Regions from separate parts of the Ancylobacter sp. 3268 genome, predicted to be linked through region 2. Evidence: predicted binding sites of a transcription regulator. Region 2 holds the regulator's gene; the other holds the start of a gene.
The links. Region 2 encodes PhoB, which activates phosphate uptake and scavenging genes when phosphate is short. Its sites were predicted from a motif close to TGTCATNNANCTGTCAT; they were not measured.

Region 1 (3,204 bases), on a different contig from region 2:
AGGGGCGCCCGCCCGGGGCCGAAGGAGCCGGCGCGGTGGAACACCTGGCCGTGGCCGTCCGGATCATGGGCATAGGCGGCGCCGGGCGAGACATTGTTGAAGATCATCGCCCCGCCCCGCCTCGCGACCCGCTCGGCAAGGGTGGGCATGGCGAGGGAGTGGCCGGTGACGCGGCGCTTATGCTGCAGAAAGCCGGGATGTCCGACATCGTGGCGCACCAGCCGGCCGTCCTCGACCAGCACCATGGAATTGCCCTGCAGGCCGTGCCGCGCCGGCCAGCAGCCGGTCGCCAGCGTCGAGGACACTACCCGCGTCGCGGACGGAAAGGCGGAGCGATAGCTGGGAAAGAACGTGCCGCGCTCCCGCAGCGCCGCCAGATGCGGCATGCGCTCGGCATCGACGAAATCGCGACGCAGGCCGTCGAGGATGACGAGAACGGCGCGGCGCATCGCTCAGCCCACCCTGTTCAGCGCGAAGTCGAAAATGTCGAAGTTGCGCAGGCGGCGGTTCTCGTCCGACTTCGCCACCGGGTGCGACAGCAGAAACGGCACCCGCTGTTCCGACAGGCCGCCATGGGAGCGCAGCCGCTCGCCGGCAAGCTGGCTGATGTCGTGGTCGGTCGCACAGGCGCCGAGCGCGACGCCGGCGTCGCCGACAGCGATGAAATCCGCCTCACGGTCCTCGGGCATCTCGAAGCGGGCGGCAGCCTCCGCGCCTCTCAGGACCAGCGCGACACCCGGCTGGCCGGCGAGGAGGTCCTGCACCGCCCGGTGGGACACGCTGCCATCCAGCACATGAACCCGCACGAAGCCGCCGAGGGCGCCGTGATGGCGCACGAACGGGTCGGTGATCGGGCAGATCACCCGTGTCGTCCCCTTGCCGAAGGCGGCGTCGAGCACGTCGCCGAGATAGGTCACGTGCGGCACGCCGTCGGGCCGGGACATGTCGGTCATGCCGTGATCGGCGGTAATGCCGACAACGGCGCCGAGCTCGATCAGCCGCGCCACCCGGGCATCCACCGCCGCCATGAAGGCCAGGGCTTCCGGGGCGTCCGGCGCGTGCTTGTGCTGCACATAATCGGAGAGCGAGAGATAGAGCACGTCGGCACGGCCGGCCTCGATCAGCCGGATGCCGGCATCGAGCACGAAGAGCGACAGCTCGGCGGAGTACTGGTCGGGCTTGTCGAGGCCGACGAAGCCAGCGGCATCGGCAATGCCGTGCTCCTCGTCGGTGGTGCCCTGCGCGCATTCGGCGGAGAAGGCGATGCCGTCGAGCCCGAAGGCCAGCGCCTTGCGCAGCTTGTCCTTGGCGGTGACCACGGCCACCTTGCTGCCGATCTCGGCGAGGCCGGCCAGGATGGTGGGCGCGCGCATCATGGCGGCATCGAGCATCATCACCGTCTCGCCGGTGGTGAGGTCGAGATAGAAATTGCCGGCGACGCCGTGAACCGCCGGCGGCGCGCCGCAGACGATCGACACGTTGTTCGGGTTGGTGAAGGTCGGCATGACGGCATCGGCGAGGGCGAAATGCCCGCGGCTGCGCATGGCGTCGAGCGCCGGGGTGACGCCGGCCTGTGCGGCGGTCTCGATATAGGTCGGATCGCAGCCGTCGAAGCAGATCACCACGGTCGTGCGCTGCGGCCTGTGGTATTGCCGTCCATTCACGACGATGCGGTCGCGCGGCGCGTGGGCGCCGGTCGTCATCATATTCATTTTACGCATTCCGTTATTAAATTGTCACACGCGAAAGCTATTATTTCTGTTTTGTTATTTCAAACTCTCGTCTCTATTGCCGTTATTATTTACTATCATCTGTGTGAGTAAAGCGATATTAGTTCTGTCATCGTGTGAGAATTTGGAACAGGCGCATGCGGCGTAGTCTTCCGCCTTTGAAAGCAGTCGTGGCGTTCGAGGCGGTGGCGCGTAGCGGCAGTGTAACCGCGGCGGCGGCGGAGCTCGGTGTCACCCACAGCGCCGTCAGCAAGCAGGTCGCGGTGCTGGAGGCCTGGCTCGGCACACCGCTGTTCGAAAGCAACCGGCGCCACATGACGGCGACGCCGGCGGGATTGCGGCTCGCCTCGACCACCGGCGCGGCGCTCGACCTCCTCGCATCGGCGGTGGACAGCTTCATGCCGGTGGACGTCGCGGAGGTTCTGGACGTCATCGCCCCGGCGACCTTTGCCATGCGTTGGCTCATTCCGCGCCTGCCGGCCTTCGAAGCGGAGTTCCGCCGGGTCGACGTCCGCGTGCGGCCGATCCACACCGGCGAGGAGTGGCGCGACATTCCGTTCGATGTGGTGATCCGGCGCGGAGAGGCCCTGCAAAGCGACCTGCGCAGCGCAACCTTGCTGCGCGAGGAGATCGGCCTGTTGGCGCGGCCGGAGGTTGCCGCAACCCTGAGACAGCCGGCGGATCTCGCCGGCGTGGCGCTGCTGGAGGCCACCACCCGGCCCGGAGAACTGGCGCGATGGCTGGTCGCGGCCGATATGTCGGTCGATCGCGCCGTCGAGGCTTCAAGCTTCGGCCATTTCTACATCGCGCTGGAAGCCTGCCTCGCCGGCCAGGGGGCGCTTGCCGCGCCGATCGAGGTGGTCGCGGACCTGCTGGCGCGCGGCGAACTCGTCGAGCCGTTCCGGGGCATCCGTGTCGCAGGCCCCAATTACCGGCTCGGATATGCACCTGCCGGCGCCCGCGCCGCGCTTGCCGCCTCCTTCGCCGAATGGGCCGTGCGTACGGCGGCGAGCGATCCAGGACCGCCAGCGCAATAACGGGTTTCGCGAACCCCATTGTCTTCTTTGCCTCCGCTCGCGCCAATGCTGGCGGCGGCACGAATGTTTCGCCGGTGTTGACGCCCGGATCACCGGGCGGGTGTTTGGACCGGGTGTAACCGGCGTCCCGGACCATGACGCTCAATGATTGATCTGATAATCTGAGTAGACATGATCGGGTTGATTAGGTCTGCTTCTCAATGGTTCCGGTCCGGCTGGATAGTTTTGATGTGTTCGTCGCGATCGTCCGCTGCGGCGGTTTCCGCGCCGCGGCCCTTGAGCGCGGCGTCTCTTCATCGGCGCTGAGCCAGACCATGAATGCCTTGGAGGAGGCTCTGGGTATTCGGCTCCTCAACCGGACGACGCGGAGCGTCTCGCCGACGGAGGCAGGACAACGCCTCCTCGAACGTCTGACCCCTGCATTGAGCGATATTCGG
Region 2 (3,204 bases):
CAACATGCAGCAGGCCGCCCGCTGCGCCGACATCACCTCGTTCTTCTATCTCGGCGAGCTGATCGAGGTGGCCGCGTCGAACGAGATCTTCACCAATCCGCGCGAGGCGCGCACCCGCGACTACATCACCGGCCGCTTCGGCTGAGTGCGACGGGAAAGAGGACCAGCCCATGCCCTCCGAACATATCGTCTCGTCCTTCGATACCGATCTCAAGGAGATCAGCCGCCGCGTGGTGGAGATGGGTGGCCAGGCCGAGCAGCTGGTCGCCGATTCCGTGCAGTCGCTGGTCAAGCGCGATACGGAGCTCGCGCAGAAGGTGATCGTGCTGGACGGTCCCATCGACCTGCTCCAGCGCGAGATCGAGGAAAAGTCGGTGCTCACCATCGCCCGTCGCCAGCCGCTGGCCGGCGACCTGCGCGAAATCGTGGCGGCGATGCGCGTCGCCAACGATCTGGAGCGCATCGGCGACCTCGCCAAGAACACCTCCAAGCGGGTGCTGGCGCTCACCGGCGAGTTCCATCCGCAGAAACTGGTGCGTGGCGTCGAGCACATGTCGAGCATGGTGCTGGAGCAGCTTAAGGAGGTGCTGGACGCCTATGCCAGCCGCGAGGACACCCGCGCCATCGAGGTGTGGAAGCGCGACGGCGAGGTCGACGTTCTCTATACCTCGCTGTTCCGCGAACTCCTCACCTATATGATGGAGGATCCGCGCAACATCTCGCTGTGCACGCATCTTTTGTTCTGTGCCAAGAACATCGAGCGCATCGGCGACCACGCCACCAACATCGCCGAGACCGTGCACTACCTCGCGACCGGCCAGCTGCTCACCGAAGAGCGGCCGAAGCAGGACACCACCAGCCTGACCGCGGTTCCGTTCCCGTCCTGAGGCGGGCCGGATCGCGGTTTCGCATCATTCGCACGGGAAAAGCGATGCCGACCAATATTCTCATCGTCGAGGACGAGGAGCCGCTCACCCTGTTGCTGCGCTACAACCTCGAATCCGAAGGCTATTCGGTGGAGAGCGTGGCGCGCGGCGACGAGGCGGAGACGCGGCTGCGCGAGAAGGTGCCGGATCTTCTGTTGCTCGACTGGATGCTTCCGGGCCTGTCCGGCATCGAGCTGTGCCGGCGGTTGCGGGCCCGGCCGGAAACCGAGCGCATGCCGATCCTGATGCTCACCGCCCGCGGCGAGGAGACCGAGCGCGTGCGCGGCCTCGCCACCGGGGCGGATGATTATGTGGTGAAGCCGTTCTCGGTGCCGGAACTGGTCGCCCGCGTGCGGGCGCTGCTGCGCCGGGCCAAGCCGGACCACATCTCGACGCTGCTGCGCGCCGGCGACATCGAGCTCGACCGCGAGACCAAGCGGGTGCACCGCTCCGGCCGCGAGCTGCATCTCGGTCCCACCGAGTTCCGGCTGCTGGAGTTCCTCATGCAGTCGCCCGGCCGGGTCTATTCCCGCGAGCAGCTGCTCGACGGCGTCTGGGGCCAGGACGTCTATATCGACGAGCGCACGGTGGACGTGCATGTCGGCCGGCTGCGCAAGGCGCTCAACCGCCCGCGCCAGCCCGATCCGATCCGCACCGTGCGCGGCTCCGGCTATTCCTTCAACGAGATGTTCGCCCGCACCCATTGAGGCGGCCTCGCCGCCGCGCGTGTGGCACTCGGAACCGATCCGCTGGCGCGCAATCCCCGGCGGATTTTCGTCTTTGGTGCCGGCGCCCTGTCTCGCAGGCTCCCCTCTGCCTCACGACAGCACGCCGCCGGCCTCTTCTCCGTTCATCCGTCGGGGGAGTACCGGCGGGCCGAAGGTCCGGACGGGATGGCGGCCTGTGGGCGTCGCACGTGCTTCTGCCGCGACCCCCGGCGCCAACGTCGTTTTCCGAGGCGTCGCCCATCTTTTCACCGTGCCGCTTTTCTACTCCTGCGTCGTCGACACGCGCGCGGCGTGTCCGCATAATGCCCTCCTCGCGGCGCAGGGACGGATCGCTTCGCATGGCAGGGCAGCACGACGACCACGATCACGATGATCATGCGCCTCACGATCACCCGCATGAGGATCCTTTCCACCGCATCCATTCCGAGGAGGCGGACGCGCTGCTGATGTCGATCGCCGACATCGAGATCAGCGCCCGCGTCAAGGCGCTGGAGGAGCTGCTCACACAGAAGGGGCTGGTCGATCCGGCCGCGCTTGATGCGGTGGTGGATCTCTATGAGAACCAGATCGGCCCGAAGAACGGTGCCCGGGTGATTGCCCGCGCCTGGGCCGATCCGGCCTACAGGACGTGGCTGCTCGAGGATCCCAACGCCGCCATCGCCGATCTCGGCTTCACCGGCGCGCAGGGCGAGAACATGGTGGCGCTGGAGAACACCGACAGCGTGCACAATGTCGTCGTCTGCACCCTGTGCTCCTGTTACCCGTGGCCGGTGCTGGGGCTGCCGCCGGTCTGGTACAAGAGCATGGCCTACCGCACCCGCATCGTGCGCGATCCGCGCTCGGTGCTGGCCGAATTCGGCACCGTGCTGCCGGACACCACCGAAATCCGCGTCTGGGACAGCAATTCGGAAGTCCGCTACCTCGTCGTTCCCCGCCGCCCGGAGGGCACCGAGGGCATGGACGAGGCGGCGCTCGCCGCCCTCGTCACCCGTGACAGCATGATCGGCGTCACCGAGGCCCTGACCCCGGAGCCGGCCGAATGAACTCGGTGCATGATTGCGGCGGCTTCGACGGCTTCGGCCGGGTGGTGCCGGAGGGTTATGACGGGCGCGAGCCGGTGTTCAAGGAGGAGTGGGAGCGCCGCATGTGCGGGCTGTTCATGATCACCATCGGCGCGCATTACTCGGACGACGAGTTCCGCCAGTCGCGCGAGCGGCTGGAGCCGGTGAAATATCTCACCCGCCCCTATTACGAGCAATGGTGGTTCGCGGTGGCGCGGCTGATGATGGAGAAGGGCCTGCTGACGCCGGAGGACTTCGCCCGGCACCTCGCCGCCGGACGCGCCGCCGCCGGCAGCGCCGATATTCTTGCCGGGGACGCCTGATGCTCAGCGCCGCCGATATTCTCGATCTCCTGAAGACCGGCGCCACCACCAGGGTCGACGACCCCTCGCGCGTGCCGGCCTTCGCACCGGGCGATCACGTCGTCACCCGCACGCTCAGCCCGCTCACCCATACGCGGCTGCCGCGCTATTGCCGCGGCAAGCGCGG

Region 1: phnA (phosphonoacetate hydrolase) is a predicted target of PhoB. The motif match lies at 1,724-1,740, and genes of this name have one in related genera.

What each region holds. Positions count from the first base shown of each region.
Region 1 covers NZ_JAVDUX010000001.1:126,613-129,816, forward strand. The annotation lists gene J2X65_RS00575 (alkaline phosphatase family protein) at 1-449, opposite strand, end outside; gene phnA (phosphonoacetate hydrolase) at 453-1,712, opposite strand; gene J2X65_RS00585 (LysR family transcriptional regulator) at 1,868-2,767, shown strand; gene J2X65_RS00590 (LysR family transcriptional regulator) at 2,968-3,204, shown strand, end outside.
Region 2 covers NZ_JAVDUX010000009.1:94,518-97,721, reverse strand. The annotation lists gene pstB (phosphate ABC transporter ATP-binding protein PstB) at 1-145, shown strand, start outside; gene phoU (phosphate signaling complex protein PhoU) at 171-887, shown strand; gene phoB (phosphate regulon transcriptional regulator PhoB) at 932-1,633, shown strand; gene nthA (nitrile hydratase subunit alpha) at 1,993-2,697, shown strand; gene J2X65_RS14190 (SH3-like domain-containing protein) at 2,694-3,038, shown strand; gene J2X65_RS14185 (SH3-like domain-containing protein) at 3,038-3,204, shown strand, end outside.